Regions from separate parts of the Achromobacter sp. AONIH1 genome, predicted to be linked through region 3. Evidence: predicted binding sites of a transcription regulator. Region 3 holds the regulator's gene; each other region holds the start of a gene.
The links. The regulator sigma-54, encoded in region 3, starts transcription at its own class of promoters, with help from an activator protein. The targets are predictions, from matches to a motif close to TGGCANGNAANCTGCTTT.
Positions count from the first base shown of each region.

Region 1: a site for sigma-54 is predicted at 3,438-3,455, ahead of glnA (type I glutamate--ammonia ligase). Genes of this name have one in related genera too.
Region 2: a site for sigma-54 is predicted at 2,536-2,553, ahead of C2U31_RS28515 (CmpA/NrtA family ABC transporter substrate-binding protein). Genes of this name have one in related genera too.
Region 4: a site for sigma-54 is predicted at 2,150-2,167, ahead of C2U31_RS21225 (TorF family putative porin). Genes of this name have one in related genera too.

Region 1 covers NZ_CP026124.1:4,548,501-4,553,645, reverse strand. Annotated here, with positions in the region: gene C2U31_RS20840 (EAL domain-containing protein) at 1-1,282, opposite strand, end outside; gene rdgB (RdgB/HAM1 family non-canonical purine NTP pyrophosphatase) at 1,453-2,076, shown strand; gene hemW (radical SAM family heme chaperone HemW) at 2,112-3,329, shown strand; gene glnA (type I glutamate--ammonia ligase) at 3,514-4,926, shown strand.
Region 2 covers NZ_CP026124.1:6,254,317-6,259,461, forward strand. Annotated here, with positions in the region: gene C2U31_RS28505 (ABC transporter ATP-binding protein) at 1-239, opposite strand, end outside; gene ntrB (nitrate ABC transporter permease) at 244-1,077, opposite strand; gene C2U31_RS28515 (CmpA/NrtA family ABC transporter substrate-binding protein) at 1,101-2,408, opposite strand; gene C2U31_RS28520 (ANTAR domain-containing response regulator) at 2,809-3,390, shown strand; gene cysG (siroheme synthase CysG) at 3,503-4,933, shown strand; gene upp (uracil phosphoribosyltransferase) at 4,983-5,145, opposite strand, start outside.
Region 3 covers NZ_CP026124.1:1,224,839-1,229,983, forward strand. Annotated here, with positions in the region: gene C2U31_RS05660 (tripartite tricarboxylate transporter substrate binding protein) at 1-638, opposite strand, end outside; gene C2U31_RS05665 (hypothetical protein) at 831-1,454, opposite strand; gene rpoN (RNA polymerase factor sigma-54) at 1,453-2,898, shown strand; gene C2U31_RS05675 (bacterioferritin-associated ferredoxin) at 3,020-3,301, shown strand; gene C2U31_RS05680 (LysR substrate-binding domain-containing protein) at 3,480-4,349, opposite strand; gene C2U31_RS05685 (DMT family transporter) at 4,516-5,145, shown strand, end outside.
Region 4 covers NZ_CP026124.1:4,640,817-4,645,961, forward strand. Annotated here, with positions in the region: gene rlmD (23S rRNA (uracil(1939)-C(5))-methyltransferase RlmD) at 1-1,160, opposite strand, end outside; gene C2U31_RS21225 (TorF family putative porin) at 1,293-2,045, opposite strand; gene C2U31_RS21230 (hypothetical protein) at 2,497-3,099, opposite strand; gene C2U31_RS21235 (3'-5' exonuclease) at 3,347-4,123, opposite strand; gene C2U31_RS21240 (peptidoglycan DD-metalloendopeptidase family protein) at 4,120-4,998, opposite strand; gene C2U31_RS21245 (protein-L-isoaspartate(D-aspartate) O-methyltransferase) at 5,016-5,145, opposite strand, start outside.

The sequences.
Region 1 (5,145 bases), 3.3 Mb from region 3:
CGGCCTCGATGCGCATCTCGGTGACCGAGCGCACCAGCGTCTCGCCGGTGGCCAGGCCGTCGTAGCGGCCGTCGCGGGTGATGATCAGCCCGTCCATCAGGTAGCGCTGGTCTTCGGAGATCAGTACGTGGCTGAGCTGGTCGATCGATACGTTCAGATCGACCAGCACCGGCTCGCCGTTCATGAAGGTGGAGCAGGTGTCCCGGCCGAACAGCTCGCGCGTGTAGCGCTGCGCGTAGTGCTCGGAGAAATCGCGGCGGTTGATGATGCCGACCGGGCGGTTGTCGGCGTCGATCACGGCCACGGCGTGCAGGTGCTTGTGTTCCATGAACAGGCGGTGCACGTCGTCATTGGTGTGCTTGTCCAGCAGGGCGGCGGGCGCCTCGACCTTCAGGCTGGCGGCGGTGCCGCCCGCCGAGCGTTGGGCCAGCGGCGTGGGCGTGCGCACCCGCAGCGAATCGCGCAGCGGCTGCGTCAGCTCGGTCAGCAGCGCCTCTTCGGGGCGGCCCAGCAGCCAGCCCTGGGCGTAGCGGATGTCCAGCTCGCGTACCACGGCCAGGTCCTCGGCCGTCTCGATGCCTTCGGCCACGATGGCGGTGCCCAGGTGCTGGGCGACCTTGAGGATGGCGCGCACCATGTTCTGCTTGCGGTCGTCCTGGCCGATGCCACGGAAGAAGTAGCGGTCGATCTTGACCAGATCGGGCTGCATCTCGGCCCACAGCTGCAGGTTGGAATTGCCCACGCCGTAGTCGTCCAGCGCGATGCGCATGCCGTAGTCGCGCAGGCAGGCGAAGGCACCGCCTAGCGCGGCCATGTGTTCGGACAGAGGATCCTGCTCGGTCAGCTCGACGATGATGCTGGTGGGTTCGAGCGCGCAATCCTTGAGCAGCCGCAGCGGCATTTCGTCGCCCCACAGCGTCCAGTAATGGATCAGGGCGGAGCCGGACAGGTTCAGGAACAGCTTGCCCTGGGCACGTGCTTCATGGAAGCCATGGGCGCCGGCGCGGAAGCTGGCCAGTTCCAGCTGGGGATGCAGGCCCTGGCGGCGGGCCTCGGCAAACAGGGCGTCGGGAAAGTGCAGCGCCGAGTCCAACGGGCCGCGTATCAGGCTTTCATGGCCGTAGATGCGGCTTTGGGCCAGGTCGATGACGGGTTGGAAGCGGGGTTGCAGGAGGCGTTCGCGCAAGATGCCGGCCAGACTGGCGTGACCAGACCCCACTGCCGGAATGGAATGGGGAGCGCCGGCCGCAACCGGCCGGGGCAAAGCGTGAAGAGAGTTCATCGCCGGTGCGTCAGATACGATCAGTGACAAGATTATCCATAGTGACAATAAAATATGTCGGTCTTGTTGCGCGATTGCCATATTCATCATTCTTCCTGCGCTGGCGCAACAGCGGCATGGCACGCCGGGGCGGGCAGGGCGGCGGCGGCCGGCTCCCTTACAATGCCGCCATGACTTCCCCCAAGATTCCCGAATCGCTGCGCCGCGCGGTGCTGGCGTCCAACAATGCCGGCAAGCTGCGTGAGTTTTCCGCCTTGTTCGCCCCGCTGGGCATGGAGCTGGTGCCCCAGGGCGAGCTGGGCGTGCCCGAGGCCGAAGAGCCGCACGTCACCTTCATCGAGAACGCGCTGGCCAAGGCCCGCCACGCCAGCCGCCTGACGGGGCTGCCGGCCCTGGCCGACGACTCCGGCCTGTGCGTGGCCGCGCTGCAGGGCGCGCCCGGCGTGTATTCGGCGCGCTACGCCAAGATGCATGGCGGCGAGAAATCCGACCTGGCCAACAACGCGTTGCTGGTCCAGAAGCTGGCCGGCCTGGCCGACCGGCGCGCCTGGTACGTGGCGGTGCTGGCGCTGGTGCGGGCCGAGAACGATCCGTGTCCGCTCATCGGCGAAGGCCATTGGCATGGCGAGATCATCGACCAGCCCGAGGGCGCCAACGGCTTTGGCTACGATCCGCATTTCTACCTGCCCGACCTGGGCCTGACCGCCGCCTCGCTGGACCCGGCCGAAAAGAACAGCGTCAGCCACCGCGCCCGCGCGCTGCGCGAGCTGCTGGGCAAGCTCAACCAGGCCTGAGCGGCGCGCCGCCCTTCCTGCATCCGCATCGCAGCATGTCCATCACCATTCCCATCCGCGCTGAATCGGGCGCTTCGCGCCCGCGCCTGGCGACGGGCTCCGCCCTGACCAGCCTGCCGCCACTGTCGCTCTATGTGCACGTGCCCTGGTGCGTGCGCAAATGCCCGTACTGCGACTTCAATTCGCACGCCGCGCCGGGAGAGGGCATTCCGGAACGCGCCTACCTGGACGCGCTGCGCAGTGATCTGGAACAGGCGCTGCCCGGCATCTGGGGCCGGCAGGTCGTGTCGGTGTTCATCGGCGGCGGTACGCCCAGCCTGCTGTCGGCCGCCGGGCTGGACGAGCTGCTGGCGATGTTGCGCGCCTGCCTGAACCTGTGGCCGGACGCCGAGATCACGATGGAAGCCAACCCCGGCACCGCCGAGGCCAGCCGCTTCCGGGACTATGCCGCCAGCGGCGTGACGCGCTTTTCGCTGGGCATCCAGAGCTTCGATGACGTCCAGCTCAAGAAGCTGGGCCGCATCCACGACGCCGCCCAGGCCCGCGCCGCGATCGAGATGGCGCAGCGCGCCGTGTCGCGCGTCAACCTGGACCTGATGTTCGCCTTGCCGGGCCAGACGCTGGCGGCCTGTACGGACGATCTGCGCCAGGCGCTGGCCTTCGGCACCGAGCATCTGTCGCTCTATCACCTGACGATGGAGCCGAACACGGTGTTCGCCAAGTTCCCGCCCGAGGATTTGCCGGACGACGATACCAGCGCCGCCATGCAGGACCTGGTCGAAACCGAGCTGGCCACGGCGGGCCTGGCGCGCTACGAGGTGTCCGCCTACGCCCGGTCGGGCGCGCGTTGCCGTCATAACCTGAATTACTGGGAATTCGGCGACTACCTGGGCATCGGTCCGGGCGCGCATGGCAAGCTGTCTTTCCATGATCGCATCGTGCGCGAGGCGCGCCTGCGCAACCCGGAATCCTGGATGCAGGCCGCCGCCGCGCGCGACGGCAGCCATCTGGCCGAAAGCCGACAGGTCGGGCCGGACGAGCTGCCCTTCGAGTTCATGCTGAACGCCTTGCGCCTGAAGGACGGCGTGGCGGCGACCCTGTTCAGCGAGCGCACCGGCCTGTCGCTGGCCGTCATCGCGCACCAATTGGAGGCAGCGGCCAAACGCGGCCTGCTGGACGCCGATCCCACCCGCCTGCAGGCGACCTCCCTGGGCTGGCGCTTCCTGAACGATCTGCAGGAAATGTTCCTGTAGCAAAAAAGCACCAAGATGGGGCGTTCATGCCCCATCTTTTGCACCATATTGGTGCTACATTTTCCTTCTTACTCGCCGTTGTCCCCGGGGATTCCCTGAGGCCAAACCTGGCACGCTTATTGCTTCCCTCTTTCATGCCAGTCGAGCGGCAGCGCCCTCGACCCTTTTATCTAATGGAGATGACATGGCAAGCCCGAAAGACGTCCTGAAACAGATCGCCGACAACGAAGTCAAATTCGTCGACTTCCGCTTTACCGACACCGTGGGCCGCGAGCACCACGTGTCCGTGCCCACGAGCGCGATCGATGAAGACAAGCTGGAAAGCGGGCAAGCCTTCGACGGTTCGTCGATCGCCGGCTGGAAGGGCATCGAAGCCTCGGACATGCTGCTTATCCCCGACCTGTCCACCGCCAACATGGATCCGTTCCGCGAAGAGCCGACGCTGATCCTGTCCTGCGACGTGGTCGAACCTTCGGACCTGAAGGGCTATGACCGCGATCCGCGCTCGCTGGCCAAGCGCGCCGAAGCCTACCTGAAGTCCTCGGGCCTGGGCGATACCGCCTACTTCGGTCCGGAACCCGAATTCTTCGTGTTCGACGGCGTGACCTGGAACACCGACATGTCGGGCACCTTCGTCAAGATCAAGTCGGAAGAGGCCTCCTGGTCCACCGGCCTGGACTTCGAAGGCGGCAACACCGGCCATCGTCCCTCGGTCAAGGGCGGCTACTTCCCCGTGCCCCCGGTCGATTCGTTCCAGGACATGCGTTCGGAAATGTGCCTGCTGATGGAACAGATGGGCGTGCCGGTCGAAGTGCACCACCACGAAGTGGCGGGCGCCGGCCAGCTGGAAATCGGCACCAAGTTCAGCACGCTGGTGCAGCGCGCCGACTGGACGCAGATCACCAAGTACATCATTCATAACGTGGCTCACGCCTACGGCAAGACCGCCACCTTCATGCCCAAGCCCATCGTCGGCGACAACGGTTCGGGCATGCACGTGCACCAGTCCATCTGGAAGGACGGCCAGAACCTGTTCGCGGGCAACGGCTACGCCGGCCTGTCGGACTTCGCGCTGTACTACATCGGCGGCATCATCAAGCACGCCCGCGCGCTGAACGCCATCACCAACCCGGGCACCAACTCGTACAAGCGCCTGGTTCCGCACTACGAAGCCCCGGTCAAGCTGGCCTACTCGGCCCGCAACCGCTCGGCCTCGATCCGTATCCCCTACGTCGGCAACCCGAAGGGCCGCCGCGTCGAGGCGCGCTTCCCGGACCCCCTGGCCAACCCGTACCTGGCCTTCTCGGCCCTGATGATGGCCGGCCTGGACGGCGTGCAGAACAAGATCCACCCGGGCGATCCGGCCGACAAGAACCTGTACGACCTGCCGCCGGAAGAAGACGCCAAGATCCCGACCGTGTGCGCCTCGCTGGAAGAAGCGCTGGAAGCCCTGGACAAGGACCGCGAGTTCCTGACCCGTGGCGGCGTGTTCAGCAACGACATGCTCAACGCCTACATCGACCTGAAGATGGGCGATGTGAACCGTCTGCGCATGACGACGCACCCGATCGAGTTCGACATGTACTACAGCCTATGAGGTGACGCCCACCCCCGAAGCGCCTTCGGCGCTTCCCCCTCAAGGGGGCGCAGCCAGCGGACCGGCAAAGCCGGCTCCGCGCTGCCTGGGGTGGGGAGGGCTCTGCCGAGTCGTGGCGTTGTCTCCTCCCTTGAGTCGTTTGTCTCCATCGGGTTTGCGGCGGGCCGGCCTGGCCGGCTTTGCCGCGCTCCGGATGGAGTTGTGTTGATTTCTTGCGTT
Region 2 (5,145 bases), 1.6 Mb from region 3:
GCGCGGTCGGGCCCGGGTCCGGTGATCTCGCGCTCGGCGCACAGCAGCACGCCGGTGGTGGGGCGCGTCAGGCCGGCGATCAGGTTCAGCAGCGTGGACTTGCCGCAGCCCGAATGCCCGATCAGCGTGATGAACTCGCCCTGGTCCACGGTCAGGTCGATATCGCGCAGGGCCACGAAATCGCCCTTGCGCGTGGCGAAGGTCTGGCCCACGCGTTCTATGCGTACATGCTTCTTCATGCGGCTACTCCTCGGCGTAGGTAAAACGGCGCGCCAGCGCGACCAGCAGCGTTTCCAGCGCCAGCCCCACGATGCCGATCACGAAAATGGCGATGACGATGTGCTCGACCTTCAGGTTGTTCCATTCGTCCCATAGCCAGAAGCCGATGCCGGTGCCGCCGGTCAGCATCTCGGCCGCCACGATCACCAGCCAGGCCGTGCCGATGGACAACCGCACGCCGGTCAGCACATAGGGCAGCACCGCCGGCAGCAATACCTTGGTGACGACCTTCCATTCCGACAGATTCAGCACGCGCGCCACGTTCAGGTAGTCCTGCGGCACGCGCGTCACCCCAACGGCGGTATTGACGATCATGGGCCAGATGGAACAGATGAAGATCGCCCAGATGGCGGCCGGATTGGCGGCCTTGAACAGCAACAGGCCCAGCGGCAGCCAGGCCAGCGGCGACACCGGCCGCAGCAGGCTGACGATGGGCGAGAACATGGCGCGCAGCGCGGCATAGCGACCGATGGCGAAGCCCGCCGGTATGCCCACGATGGCGGCCAGCCCGAAGCCGACGGCCACTCGCTGCAGCGAGGCCAGCAGGTTCCAGCCTATGCCCTTGTCGTTGGGCCCGTTGTCGTAGAAAGGATCGGCGAACAGCGCCTGGGCCGCGTGCCAGGTGACGCCGGGCGTGGGAATCTCGGGAATGCCCATGGCCACCGCCTGCCATGCCAGCACGAACACCGCGAATCCAGCCACCGGCCCGGCCGCGGCCTTGAGCAGGCCCTCGACGCGGTCGCGCCAGAAGGCGCCCGTCCGGCCCGCGCCCGCCATGGAGGAGATCACATTGAACATTTCCTTCTCCCTCGTTGCGGCGCTCAGGCCTTGACCTTGAAGCCGTCGGCATAGGCCGCCGGATCGCTGCCGTCCCAGGCCACGCCGTCGACCAGCGTGGACTTGCGCATCTCGCCGGCGGGCAGCGCCACGCCGGCGGCCTGCGCCGCCTGGCGGTACACGTCGATGCGATTGATCTGCCGGGCCACGGCCAGGTAGTCGGGATGCGTCTTGAGCAATCCCCAGCGCTTGTGCTGTGTCAGGAACCACATGCCGTCGCTAAGGTAGGGGAAGTTGGCCGCGCCATCGGCATGAAAGCGCATGGCATGCGGATCGCTCCAGGACTTGCCCAGGCCGTCCTCGTAGCGGCCCTGCATGCGGCCGACGATGCCGCCCGCGTCGGTATTGACGTAGGACTTGGCGGCGATGGTCTCGGCGGTCTTCTGGCGATTGGCCTCGGAAGCGTCGATCCACTTGCCCGCCTCCAGCACCGCAGCCGTGACGGCCCGCGCCGTGTTGGGATGGCGCGCCACGAACTCGGCGCTGGCGCCCAGCACCTTTTCGGGATGATCGGCCCAGATGCCCTGCGTCGTGATGGCGGTGAAGCCGATCTTGTCCATGATCGCGCGCGCGCCCCAGGGCTCGCCGACGCAGAAGCCGTCCATGTTGCCCACACGCATGTTGGCGACCATCTGCGGCGGCGGCACGGTGATGGCCTTGGCGTCGCGCATCGGATCGATGCCATGCGCCGCCAGCCAGTAATACAGCCACATGGCGTGGGTGCCTGTGGGAAAGGTCTGGGCGAAGGTGTATTCGCGCTTGTCGCTGGCCATCAGCCTGGCCAGCGACTCGCCGTCGCGCGCGCCAGCCTGCAACAGCTTGTTGGACAGGGTGATCGCCTGGCCATTCTGGTTCAGCCCCATAAGCACCGCCATGTCCTTGCGCGGACCGCCGATGCCCAGGTGCACGCCGTAGACCAACCCATACAGCACATGAGCGAAATCCAGCTCGCCGTTCATGAGCTTGTCCCGCACGCTGGCCCAGGAAGCCTCCTTGGACAGCGTGATGGTGACGCCGTGCTTCTTGTCCAGGCCCAGCGCCGAGGCCATCACCACGGACGCGCAATCCGTCAGCGGGATGAAGCCGATCTTCACCTCGGTCTTTTCCGGCGCATCGGTGCCGGCCGCCCAGGCGCCGGCTCGCACCAGCGGATCGACCAGGGACAACAGGCCCGCGCCCGTCGCCGCGCGCGCGGCCCCCGCGAGCCAGCTGCGGCGTCCGGCATCGGCGCCATCGCGCGGGTCGGGTTTCGGGGCGTGTTCCGAACGGTCATGGTGTGACGACATGGGCATGGCTCCTGGCAAAAAAAACGCCCCGCCCGCCACGGACCGGATCCGGTGGCGGGCGAGACGTCGTTGTCCCTGGCCGCGAATGCGCGGCGTTCAGCGTGGGCGACCGCCGTTGGCCGCCACTACCCCACAAGCAAGCGCCGTGCCAACCCCCGCCCCCCCCAGGCGCGGACCGGCGCAAAGTCCGTGATACCGCATGGATACTGGCTTGACGGCCGATCGACGCGGGCGCGGACCAACACCTTGCGGACACACACGGATGCGCCACAACGTGCGCCGGCGCACCAAGCCTGTGCGCGCCATGCCCCGCGCTTGTGCGCGCCGCGCGGCGGTTGCGCGCGCCGCGGCATGGCATGGAAATTGCGTGATCACCGCTATCCGGATTTGCAGGATCGAACGCCCCATGCTGAAAGTCATGCTGCTCAACGATGGCGAGGGACGCGCGGCGTCGCTGCGGCAGACGCTGGCGGCCGCGGGCGTGCGCGTCGTGGCCGAGGCCGCGCCGGGCATGGATCTGGCCGCCGCGATCGAAGACGCCGCTCCCGATGTGGTGCTGATCGACAGCGACGCGCCCGGTCGCGACACGCTGGAATATGTCTGCGTGGCCAGCGAGCACAGCGACCGGCCGGTGGTGATGTTCACCGGCGACGGCACGCGCGCGGCCATCCGCGAGGCGTTGCAGGCGGGCGTGGCCGCCTACGTGGTCGGGGACGTCCCCGCCGCCCGCATCGAAAGCCTGCTGACCGTGGCGATCGAACGCTTCGCCGTGGAGAAGTCCCGGCGCGAGGCGCTGCGCGAAGCCAAGCTTCGGCTGGCGGACAGGCAATGGGTGGAAAAAGCCAAGGGCATCCTGATGCAGACCCGCTCAATTTCCGAGGACGAGGCCCACCGGCTGTTGCGCGAACGCGCCATGCAGGCCCAGAAGCGCCTGGGCGAGGTGGCGCGCGAGGTCGTTGAGTTCAGTCAATGGCTGGGCCCGGGCTGAGCGTTAATAAGTTTTGGATATATGAATTCAATAAATCAAAAGTTGTGGGGATGAAACCCCATCCCTATGATCGACTGACATTTGCCGGGCCAGCCCGGAGCGGGTTTATTCCATGAAGCTCTTCCCCCTGTTCGCCGATCTGAACGGCCGCCCCGCGCTGGTCGTGGGCGGCGGCGCCGTTGCCGAACGCAAGACGCTGGCGCTGCTCGAAGCGGGCGCCGCCGTGACCGTGGGCGCGCCCGGGCTGACGCCCGCCCTGGCCGCGCTGGCCGCCGATGGCCGCATCCGTCACCATCCGGGCCGGTTCGACCCCGCCTGGCTGGACGCCGTCTGGCTGGTCGTGGCCGCCACCGACGACACCGGGGTCAACCGCGAGGTCTCCGAAGCCGCCGAGGCCCGCCGCCTGTTCTGCAATGTAGTGGACGATCCGGCGCTGTCCTCGTTCCAGGTGCCGTCCATCGTGGACCGCTCGCCGGTGATCGTGGCGATCTCGTCCTCGGGCGTGGCCCCGGTGCTGGCCCGCCGCCTGCGCGAACGCATCGAATCGCTGTTCGACCACACCCTGGGCCAGCTGGCCGGACTGGCCGATCGCTACCGCCAGCGCATCCGCGCCGGCCATCCCGACCTGGGCGCCCGGCGCCGCTTCTACGACTGGCTGCTGGACGGCCCCGTGGCCGGGCTGCTGCGCCAGCAGCGGCCGGACCAGGCCGAGGCCGCGCTGGCCACCGCCCTGGACCAGCCCCTGCGCCCCGCCGAGGGCAGCGTGGTGCTGGTGGGCGCCGGACCGGGAGACCCCGGCCTCTTGACGCTCAAGGCGCTGCGGGCGCTGAACGAGGCCGACGTGATCATGTACGACCGCCTGGTCAGCGATGACATCATGGCCCTGGCGCGGCGCGACGCGACGCGCGTGTCGGTGGGCAAGCAGCCCGGCGAAGACCATCACGCCACCCAGGCCCGCATCCACGCGCTGCTGGTCGAGCACGCGCGCGCCGGACGCCGCGTGGTGCGGCTCAAGGGCGGCGACGCCTTCATCTTCGGACGCGGCGGCGAGGAACTCGAATACCTGCGTGAGCACGGCGTGCGCTATGAGGTGGTGCCCGGCATCACGGCCGCGCTGGCCTGCGCCGCCTACGCCGGCATTCCGCTGACGCACCGCGAGCACGCGCAATCGGTGCGGCTGGTGACGGCCCACTGCCGCGACGACGAAGACAACCTGGATTGGCCCGCGCTGGCCCGCGAGAAGCAGACGCTGGCGTTCTACATGGGCGTGGGCCAGCTGGACGCGCTCAGCCGCCGGCTGATTTCGCACGGCCGCGCGCCGGACACGCCGTTCGCGCTGATCGAGAACGGCAGCCGCCCGGAACAGCGCGTGCTGTCGGGCGCAGTGAAGGACCTGCCCGATCTGGCGCGGGCGCACGGCATCCGCTCGCCCGCCCTGCTCATCGTGGGCGAGGTGGCGGGACTGGCGTCCCGCCTGCAATGGTTCGGCCGCCATATCGATGGCGGCCAGGGCGACGGCCAGCCGCAGCGCCTGGCCGCCTGAGGCCGCCGCGCCGAAAAGGCTGCGCGGCGCTTAAGGCGGCCTGATCCCGTCAGTCGGTCTTCTGGGTCGTGCCGAAGATGCGGTCGCCGGCGTCGCCCAGGCCCGGCACGATGTAGCCGTGCTCGTTCAGGTGGTCGTCGATGGACGCCGTGTAGATATGCACGTCCGGATGCTTGGCCAGCACGGCGTCGATGCCCACCGGCGCGGCCACC
Region 3 (5,145 bases):
AGCGTCACGATGCTGGCCTCGGAGGTGGCGTCGACCTGGTTGCCGATCACCGCGCTCACGCCTTCCGAGCCGCTCTTGTAGGCGATGGGCTCTACCGGCAGGCCGGTGGCTTCCTTCAGCATTTCGGCCACGAAGTGCGGCGTGCTGCCGTTGCCGGCCGTGGAAAAGGTGATGCGATCGGTCTTGGCCTGTTTGGCGCGCGCCACGAAGTCCTTCAGGTCCTTGGCGGGGTTGGACGGGTGGGTCACGATCACCGAGGGCGTGATCGACAGCAGCGCCACGGGCGTCAGCGCCTCGTCCTTGTACGGCTGGTCGGAACGGATCAGGCTGTTGGTGACGGTGCCGTTGCTGCCGACCAGGTAGGTGTAGCCATCGGCCGGACTGCGCGCCACGTGGGCAGCGCCGATCACGCCGCCGGCGCCGGGACGGTTCTCGACGATGACGGGCTGGTTCAGCGCGGCGCCGACCGCCTTGGCGATGATGCGGGCGACCAGATCATTGGCGCCGCCGGCGGTGAACGGGGCGACGAAGGTGATGGGCTTGTCTGGCCAGGCAGCCCGCGCCGGCGCGCTGAACGAGAGCGCGGCAGAGCAGGCCAGCGCCATGCTGGCGGCGAACCGGACGGAAGTACGGAACATGGAAAGCGGACTCCAGGAGGTCGGCCGCGCGGTCGCCGCGGCGGGGCCGCCGGCGCATGGTGTCGGTATGACGCGCGGCCCGCGGTTGCGCGAGCGTGGCAGGCCAGTATAGGAGCGGCTTGCTGGCAGCGCACTGAAATGCAAAAGCCGCCTGGACGGCGGCTTCTGGCGGGTTGCGCGGAAGGGTGTCGCTTATCGGGCGGGGCCGATGCGCGGCTCGACGTAGCGGTCGGCGCGCGGTTCGCGGCGCGGTGCGTCGTCGTCGCGGGAGCCGGCGCGGGGCTTGCCGCCGCCTTCCAGGATCTCGGCCTGACGCGCCACCATGTCGATCTTGGCGATGCGGCTGTGGCGGATTTCAGACAGCGAGCGGCGCAGGTCGCCCACGGTGAAGGGTTCTTCGCGGTCGCCCCAGGTCCAGCGCAGCACGCCCAGCGATTCGTCGGACAGTTGCGGCGCCAGTTCGGCCAGCACCTCGGTCTGCACCGGCGTGGCGCGGCCGGAGGCCAGGCTGGCGCTCAGCCAGGCGCGCAGCGCGAAGAAGACGATGAGGCTCCAGATGCCGACCCCGACCCACCACAGGTAGGGGCTGAACTTCTGCACCATGTCCATCGTGGGCTGGCCCAGCGAGTGCAGGAATTCGAAGCTCACGCGCTTGCCCGCGTCCAGTATCCAGTTGGCGACGAAATACCAGATGATGAGGGCGACGGCGATCACGATCGCGCGCAGGAGGAGTCTGGGAAGCGCAAGTTTGAGCAGGGTCTGGCCGATCAGGCGGCTATCCTGGCGAACGCGCTCGGGCGAAGTCTGATTCATCATGCAAAATATTGTACCTATGACCCGTCCGATTTTAGAACTGCGTCCCGGTCAGCATCTGACGCTGACCCCACAGCTGCAGCAATCGATCCGATTGTTGCAGTTGTCCACGCTCGAGCTGGAAGCCGAGATCTCGCAGGTGCTGGCGGACAACCCGCTGCTCGAGCGCGACGACGAACCCGTGGCGCCCGAGGCGCAGGCAGAGTCCGAACGCGAGTCCTCGGTGCAGGACGACGAGCCGGCGGCCGAGCGCGACGCGCCCATCGAGGAAATGCCCGGCTCCGGCGGGGTCTACCCAGACGAGGACGGCGGCCCGCCCGAGGCCGCCATGCCGGACACGCTGCGCGAGCACCTGCTGGGCCAGCTGGTGCTGACCCGGGCGGCGCCGCGCGACGCCGCATTGGCCGCCCTGCTGATCGACGAGCTGGACGAGAACGGCTACCTGGGCTCGCCGCTGGAGGAAATCCTGGGCTGGCTGCCGGCCGAGCTGGAGCCGGATATCGACGAGCTGAAGGCGGCGCTGTCGCTGCTGCAGTCCTTCGATCCACCCGGCATCGGCGCGCGGGACATGGCGGAATGCCTGCTGTTGCAATTGCGCCACCCGGACATCACGCGCCTGCCCGAGGCGGCCGACCCGGCGGCGCTGGCCTGCGCCCGCGAGATCTGCGCCCGTCACCTGCCGCTGCTGGCCACCGGCAATGTCGCCCGTCTGTGCGCGGCGGCGGGGTGCGACGAAACCCGGTTCCGCGCCGCGCACGCCCTGATCCTGCGCCTGGAGCCGCGTCCGGGACGCGCCTGGACCGTGCCGGCCGCCGACTACGCCGTGCCGGACGTGATCGTGCGCAAAACCCGGCGCGGCTGGCAGGTCACGCTCAACAGCGCCGCCGTACCGCGCCTGCAGATCAACGGCCTGTATGCGCAGATGCTGGGCAACCAGAAGGAATCGGCCCACGCTGGCCTGCAGGCCCAGTTGCAGCAGGCCAAGTGGATGATCCGCAACGTCGAGCAGCGCTTCGACACCATCCTGCGCGTGTCCCAGGCCATCGTCGAACGCCAGACGGCTTTCTTCAGCCAGGGGCCGGCGGCCATGCGTCCGCTGATCCTGAAGGACATCGCGGGCGAACTGGGCCTGCACGAATCCACGATTTCGCGGGCCACGACGCAGAAGTACATGCTCACCCCGTTCGGTACGCTGGAGCTCAAGCGCTTCTTCGGGACGGGGGTGTCGACCGATGGCGGCGATGCCACCTCGGCCACGGCGGTGCAGACCCATATCCGGCAGATGGTGGCGGACGAGAACCGTGCCAAGCCGCTGTCCGACAGTCAGATCATGGAAAAGCTGGCCGACCAGGGCATCGTGATCGCCCGGCGCACGGTGGCCAAATACCGCGAGGCGCTGCGCATCGCGCCGGCGGCGCTGCGCAAGGCGCAGGCCTCGGTTCGCTGAAATCAGGGACGAATGACTGTAAATTCGTCCCTGATTTCAAACACTTGCGTGACATCTCGGTTGCAATTTTTTTTGCGCAAGCCGCTTGCCAGTTCGAGAATAATTTTCGATAATTATTCTCATGTACATTTGTGTATGCAACGCGATCACCGAACGCCAAGTCCGCGCCAGCGTGGACGCGGGCGCTACCACGCTGGCCGACCTGCAGTTCGAGCTGGGCGTGGCGACCTGTTGCGGCTGTTGCGCAGCCACCGCCACGGAATACCTGCCCGGCGGTCGTTGCTCCAGCGTCTGCGACGTGCGCTCGATCGCCGTTCCGGTCAATCCTCCCGCCGCCCTGGCTGAACAGCCCAGCGCGCCGGCGGCCAATACCTATCCGGTCATCCAGGTCGCGGTAGCCTGACCCCGTTCCTGATCCAACGAAGCCACGGCGCCTGCCGTGGCTTTTGTTTTTGTGCGGATGGGTCGGCGTGGATTTTCGCGTCTTTGTCTGCGCGGTTCCTTCCACACACAGGCGGCCTGTGTCCTTTCCACGCCTGGCGGCTTGCGGCCGTTGGGCCGTCCGGCGGAGCCGTTCCCGTTCAGGATGAGGGCTGGCGCCACTGCGCTGCGCAGAACGCCTGCACCGTCTGCGCCACCTGGCGCGCCGGCTCGCGCGCCGCGCGGCCCAGGCAGAGCGCGAGTTCGGTGGGCGGCGCCGGCGGCAGATGCTCGTCCACGATGCGCAGGTTGGGCGCCAGACAGCGGCGCTCCAGCAGCGCGACGCCCAGGCCGCCGGCCAGCGCCGCCTGCAGGCCCAGCAGGTTGGGGCTTTCATAGGCGATGCGCCAGCGCCGGCCCGCCGCTTCCAGCGCATGGATGGCGCGGTTGCGGTAGATGCAGCCTTGCGGAAACGCCACCAGCGGCACGGGCTCGACATCGGGCAGCGGCAAGGCGCTGGCGGCGATCCAATGCAGGTGCTCCGGCCACGCGGCCAGGGCCGCGCCCGTGTCCATTCCGGCGCCGGGCTCGCGCTTGAGCAGCGCCACATCCAGATCGCCGCGCTCCAGGCTGCGCGTCAGCGCGGCGCTGAGATCGCAGCGCACTGACAGGCGCAGCGTCGGCCGTTCGCGCACGTAGGCCGCCAGGAGCGCGGTCAAGGCTTCGGGCGCGAAATCGTCCGGGATGCCCAGGCGCACCACGTCCACGCGCTGGCGGCCGCTGACAGCCTCGCGCACCTCGGTGGACAGCGCCAGCATGCGGCGGGCATAGCCCAGCAGCCGCTCGCCGTCTTCGGTCAGCTGGACCTGGCGGCCGTCGCGGATGAACAGCGCACACTCCAGCGCCTCTTCCAACTTGCGGATCTGCTGGCTGACGGTGGACTGGCTGCGGTGCACGCGTTCGCCGGCGCGCGTGAAGCCGCCGGCGTCGACGACGGAAACGAAGCTGTGCAGTAGATCGAGATCGAGCATGGCGGGGCCTGGAAAGCAGTCGTGCAGCCTGGACAGGCGGCGGGTTTATCCATTCGATTATCGAATACTTTTAATCTGAATAAAGCATTTGTCAATGGATGGGGCGGCGCGCAAAATGGCCGCCAGCCTGTCGCCAAAGCGGCGGCGCCCTCTCTCCGGGACTCGCATGAAAACCCCCTCGCTCGCCGTCGCATCTCCCGCTCGCGCCGATTCTCCAGCCGCTGTCGCCTGGTTGCCCATCGCCGCGTTTTGCCTGTTGTGGAGTTCGGCGTTCGCCGCCGCCAAGATCGCGGTGCGCGACTGTCCGCCGATGACCCTGCTGGCGTTTCGTTTCCTGATCGCCGGCGCGCTGATGCTGGGCGTGGCCGCGGCCAGCGGCCGCTGGCGCTGGCCGAGCCGGCGCGACGTCGCCGCGCTGGCGCTGCTGGGCCTGCTGAACAACGCCCTGTATCTGGGTTTGAGCTGGTCGGGCATGACGCGGGTGTCATCCGCGTTCACCGCGGTGCTGATCAGCACCAATCCGCTGCTGATCGGCGTGCTGGCCGGGCCGGTGCTGGGCGAGCGGTTGAGCTGGCGCAAGCTGCTGGGCCTGCTGCTGGGGCTGGCCGGCGTGGCCGTGGTGCTGCGTTCGCGGTTGAGCGGCATGCAGGAAGACGCGCACGGCACCTTGCTCGTGGTTGGCGGACTGATCGCGCTGGTGGCGGGCACGCTGCTGTACAAGCGCCTGAAGCCGTCCGCGGACTTGTGGATGGCCACCGGCATCCAGTCGCTGGCCGGCGCGGCCGCGATGATGCCG
Region 4 (5,145 bases), 3.2 Mb from region 3:
CGACGCGGACGTTCTTCGGCCGCCAGCAGCGACAGCGCCTGCGCCACGGCCTGCGCGCCTTCGCGCGGCGGGTCGATCAGCATGCGGTCGAAATAGCCCAGGCCGCGCAGCCATTCCACATCCACTTCGAACAGGTTCAGCGTGGCGAAGCTGGTGCTTGCCGCCAGCCCGTGACGCGCGGCGGCCTCGAAGGCGCGGTCGGTCAGCATCTTGCTGCCTTCCACGCCCACCGCCTCGCGGCCCTGGGTCGCCAGCGGCAGCGTGAAATTGCCCAGACCGCAGAACAGGTCGGCGACGCGGTCGGTGGGCTGCACTTCCAGCAGGGTCAGCGCGCGCGACACCATCGAACGGTTGATCGCGTGGTTGACCTGCGTGAAATCGGTGGGACGGTACGGCATGCGCAGGCCGAATTCCGGCATGGTGTAGGCCAGCGCGTCGGCATCGGCCGGCTCCAGCGCGTGCACGGTGTCCGGCCCCTTGGGCTGCAGCCACCATTGCACCTGATGCCTGGCCGCGAACGCGCGCAGGATGGCGATATCGCCGTCGGTCAGCGGCAGCAGATGACGCAGCACCAGCGCGGTCACGCCCTCGCCCAGCGCGACCTCGATCTGCGGCATGCGATCGGGCGCGGACATCGAGGCGATCATGGCGCGCAAGGGCAGCAGCAGGTCGCTGACGTGGCGCGGCAGCACATGGCATTCGCGCATGTCGGCCACATAGCTGCTCTTGCGCTCATGGAAGCCCACCAGCACGCCGCCCTTCTTCGGCACCACCCGCACCGACAGGCGGGCGCGGTAGCGGTAGCCCCAGGTCGGGCCCTGCAGCGGCGGCAGCACGCGCGCGGGACGGAGCTTGCCGACGTGCCAGAAGGTGTCCTCCAGCGAACGCTGCTTGATCGCCACCTGGGTGCTGGGCTCCAGGTGCTGCATGGCACAGCCGCCACAGACGCCAAAATGCGGGCAGCGCGGCACCACGCGCTGCGAGGACGGACGCAGGATCTCCTCGACGCGGGCGATTTCATAGGACGGCTTGCGGCGCACGGTGGTGGCCACCACGCGTTCGCCCGGCAGGGCGCCCTCCACGAACACGACCTTGCCCTCGCGGCGGGCGATGCCGCGGGCTTCCAGGTCAAGGGATTCGATATTCAAAACGTCAGACATCTTGCGCGGTCCAGGATTACATGCAACCGCGCATTGTAAAGCGAGCGGCGGGAGCGCCGCAGCCGCCCCCGCGCGGGACCGCCGTCGGCCCGCGTCCGGGCGGGGCGCGCCCCGCCGGCCGCCTTCGGTCCCTCAGAAGCTGCGCGCCACCGAGAACACCGCCCCCAAACGTCCCGACGGATGGCCGTACTTGGTCGGCAGCCAGTTGTCCTTGGTCGCGCCCACGGCCGCCAGGCCCAGCACCCAACCTTTCAGATCCTTGGTCACGCCCAGCTTGTAGTCCACGTAATGGCTGATGGAATCGCCATTCATGTTGGTCTGGTTCTTGAGCTTCTGATAGCCCAGGTGCCCGACCAGGCCCCAGCCGTCGCCCAGGTCGAAATTGGCGGTGCCGTCCAGGTACCAGGTGCCCTTGCTGTCGGGCGTGCTGAAGAAGTCGCCGGGCGTGTAGGAGTACTTCAGCGTGTAGTTGGCGTAGGTCGCGGCCAGGTAGAGATCGGTGTTGTTGTAGTTGCCGCCCTTGGGCGAGCTGGAACCCGGGTAGTAATAGTGCAGCACCCCCGCGTCCAGCGTCAGGCCGCCGCCCACATCCCCCTTCCAGCCGCCGTAGAAGTCCATTTCCAGATTGCCGTCGGTGTAGACGAAACTGGACACATTGGAGTTCCAGTTCCCCAGGTAAAAGCCCGAGCTGTGGGTCAGGTCTATGCCCAGCTGCGCGGCAGGACGGAAGTCGGTCTGCGAATAGCCACGGAAGCGGTAGTCGCTGACGATGGCGGCATTGCCGCTGAGCGAGAAGCCGCCGCCCAGATCGGTGGGCTCGGCTTGCGCGACCGCGGCGAAACATGCAGCGAACACGAGGGGCAAGGCTGGCAGCGTCTTCTTCATGGTGCGGAGTCCTGGTCGGATGAAGGGAGTCGGCGGAACGCCCACGGGGCGTTTCCGTCTGGCCGGCCGGCGCATCGGATCAATGGCGACGGCTCGCTGCTCTTCAAGCAAGGCCCGTGCCAGGTTTCAATCCGGTGACGCCGCGCTGGCGACGGGCTGAACGCGAGGCCACGCGCACCAGAAGCGTGCCGCGCGGGCACGACTCCGCCCCTCCCGCGCATCAAAATGGGGAATGCGCGCCATGCTGGATCCAGCCCCGCTCCATGCCGCGAGTCGCCGCCCCATCCCTCGACAAGGTCCCAAAGGCGACATCCCAACAGCCATGGCCCGAGGACTCGGCCTGCGCGAGCGCCGGAAACGAAGCGGCCCCCGAACGCGGGAGCGTCGGGGGCCGGGCGGGCCAGGCGTGGAGCGCGGGTCGCGGCTACGCCGCAGGCGCCTGAAGCGTCGCTTAGTTGGCGGCTGGAGCCGTCGCTGGCGCAGGCGCGGCCGTGGGCGCGGGAGCGCCCTTGCCGTGGCGTTCCTGCATGCGGGCGTGGCGTTGTTCCATGCGCGCCTGGCGTTCCTTGAGCATGGACGCGACCTGGCTGCGCTGGGCGTCATTCAGGCTGTCCCAGACGGCCAGCCACTGATCGCGGGCCTGCTTCATCTGGGTGTCGAACTGACCGCGGTTCTGCTCGGACTGCGAGATCAGCGCGCGCGGGTCGAGCTTGCCGCTATCCAGCTGCGCCTTGAGCAGGTCATGGCGCTTGGCGCCGGCGGCGCGCATGGCGTCGCGCAGACCGCGCTGGCTGTCCTGGGCCGTCTTGACCAGCGCCTGCTGCTTGTCGTCCAGTTTCAGCTGTTCGAGCTGCTTCTTGGACACGGGTCCCAGGCCGGGGAAATAGACGCCGTCATGCATGCCTTTGTGGAAGCCGTCGTGGCGGCCTTCATGCATGGCGTCCGGCGCGCCGCCATCGACCGGCGGCGCGGCAGACACGGCGCCCGCCCCCATCGCGCCGGCAACGGCAATGGCTAGAGCGGCCAGATTCGAACGTAGAGCGTAGCGGGACATCGAGGTCTCCTGAAATTGAAGAAAGCGAGACCATTGTGCGAGAGGCCCGGTTTCAGTCAGGTTTCGCCTACGCCCCTGCTTGTTTCAGTCAATTGCGTCCCGGATTTCGACATCCCAACCGCCTTAAGAAGCACGTGGAACGCCCCCATATGCCGATCATCCCCGATAGAGGCCGCACGGATCCGGCTTTGCCGGTCCGTAGCGGCGCCCCCTGGAGGGGGAAGCGCGCAGCGCTTCGGGGGTGGGCCTACCCTTTCCAGGCGTCCAGGTATTCCTTCCAGTGCGGAGCGTCGCTGGCGGACAGCGTGTCGCGCACCAGGGCGATCTCGGCCTCGTAGGAGACGGGATCGAGTTCGCCGCGCAGGAAGCGAAAGCGCGTGTACACCAGCCAGGTGTTGACCACGTCGGTCTCGCAATAGGCCCGCACCTCGTCTGCGCGGCCCTGGCTCCAGGCTTCCCAGACTTTGCTGCCGTCCATGCCCAGCTTGCCGGGAAAGCCGCAGAGCTTGGCCAGTTCGTCCAGCGGCGCGTTGGCGCGGCCGTTGTACTTGGCCAGCAGGTCCATCAGGTCGGTGTGGCGGCTGTGGTAGCGCGAGATGTAGTTGTTGAACTTGAACTCGCGGTCTTCCTCGCCCATGTCCCAGTAGCGCGGCGCGGGCACGCCCAGGATCAGGCTGCGGTAGTGCAGCACCGGCAGGTCGAAGCCCGAGCCGTTCCAGCTGACCAGCTTGGGGGTATAGCGCTCGATGGTCTTGAAGAAGCCCGCCAGCAGCGCGGCCTCGGGATCGTCGGGCTGGCCCAGCGTCTTGACGCGAAAGCCCTGGTCGTCACGGAACACGCAGCCCACCACCGCAACCTTGTGCAGGTGCAGCGGCAGGAAGTCATGGCCGACGGCCTCGCGGCGCGCCGTCAGCGCGCGCTCGACCACTTCGGCGTCCGGCACGTCCTCGCCCCAGCCGTTGAGCTTGCGCAGCCCGTCGGCGTCGGGGATGGTCTCCAGGTCGAATACCAGCGTCGGCGTCATCGCGCGGGCAGGTATTGCATCGGGTCGACGGGCGTGCCCTGGCGGCGGATCTCGAAGTGCAGGCGCGGCGAGGTCGCGTCGCTCTGGCCGATTTCAGCGATCTTGGCGCCGCGCTTGACGTCCTGGCCGGTCTTGACCAGCAGCGCGCGGTTGTGCGCGTAGGCCGTGATGAAGCCGTTCTGGTGGTTGACGATGATCAGGTTGCCCAGGCCGCGCACGCCGTTGCCGCTGTACATGACCTTGCCGTCGGCCGCCGCGATGACGGGGTCGCCCAGGTTGCCGGCGATGTCGATGCCCTTGGTGTTGCTGTTGAAGCCCTGGGTGATCTGGCCGGTGGCCGGCCAGCCCCAGTTGATGACGCCGGCATCGGCCGCGCGCGCCGGTTTTTCGGCCGGCGTGGGCGCCGGGGCGGGCGTGGCGGTCGATGGCGTCGAGGTCGCGGCGCCGCTGTCGGACGGCTGATCAAGCGGGCGCGGCTGCGTCGAGGACGACTTGGCGGAGGCCACCGGCGTGACCTGCGTCGCGCCGCCGGCCGCGGCGCCGCCACCGGACAGCTTGAGCACCTGGCCCACCGAAATCTGGTTGGGATCGCTGAGATTGTTCCAGCGCTTGACGTTCTCGACGTCGACGTTGTTCGAACGCGCGATCTTGTAGAGCGTGTCGCCCGGCTTGACGACGTAGCTGCCGCCAGGCTGGGCCGTCGCGGTGGTCTGCTGCCCGCCGGCCATGTCGACCACGGGGGCGCGCTGGCCCTTGGAAGCGCAACCGGCCAGGACGACCAGGCTGATGGCGCCCGCGAGATAAAGCGGACGGCGCAGGCGCGGCATGGGCGCGCCAAAAGCGGTATCGGTCAGTTGCAACTGCCCGTTGAGCATACGTTTCTCCTGTTTGCTCAAGATTGTATTCCGGCGCGTAGCGGCACAAAGCGCACGGCCTCTAATTCTGTGCGTTTCCAGCTGGCGGCGCCCGTGCGTTCGATCAGCACGAGGCGCTGGCTGGTGCTGCCCTCGGGGGCGATCAGC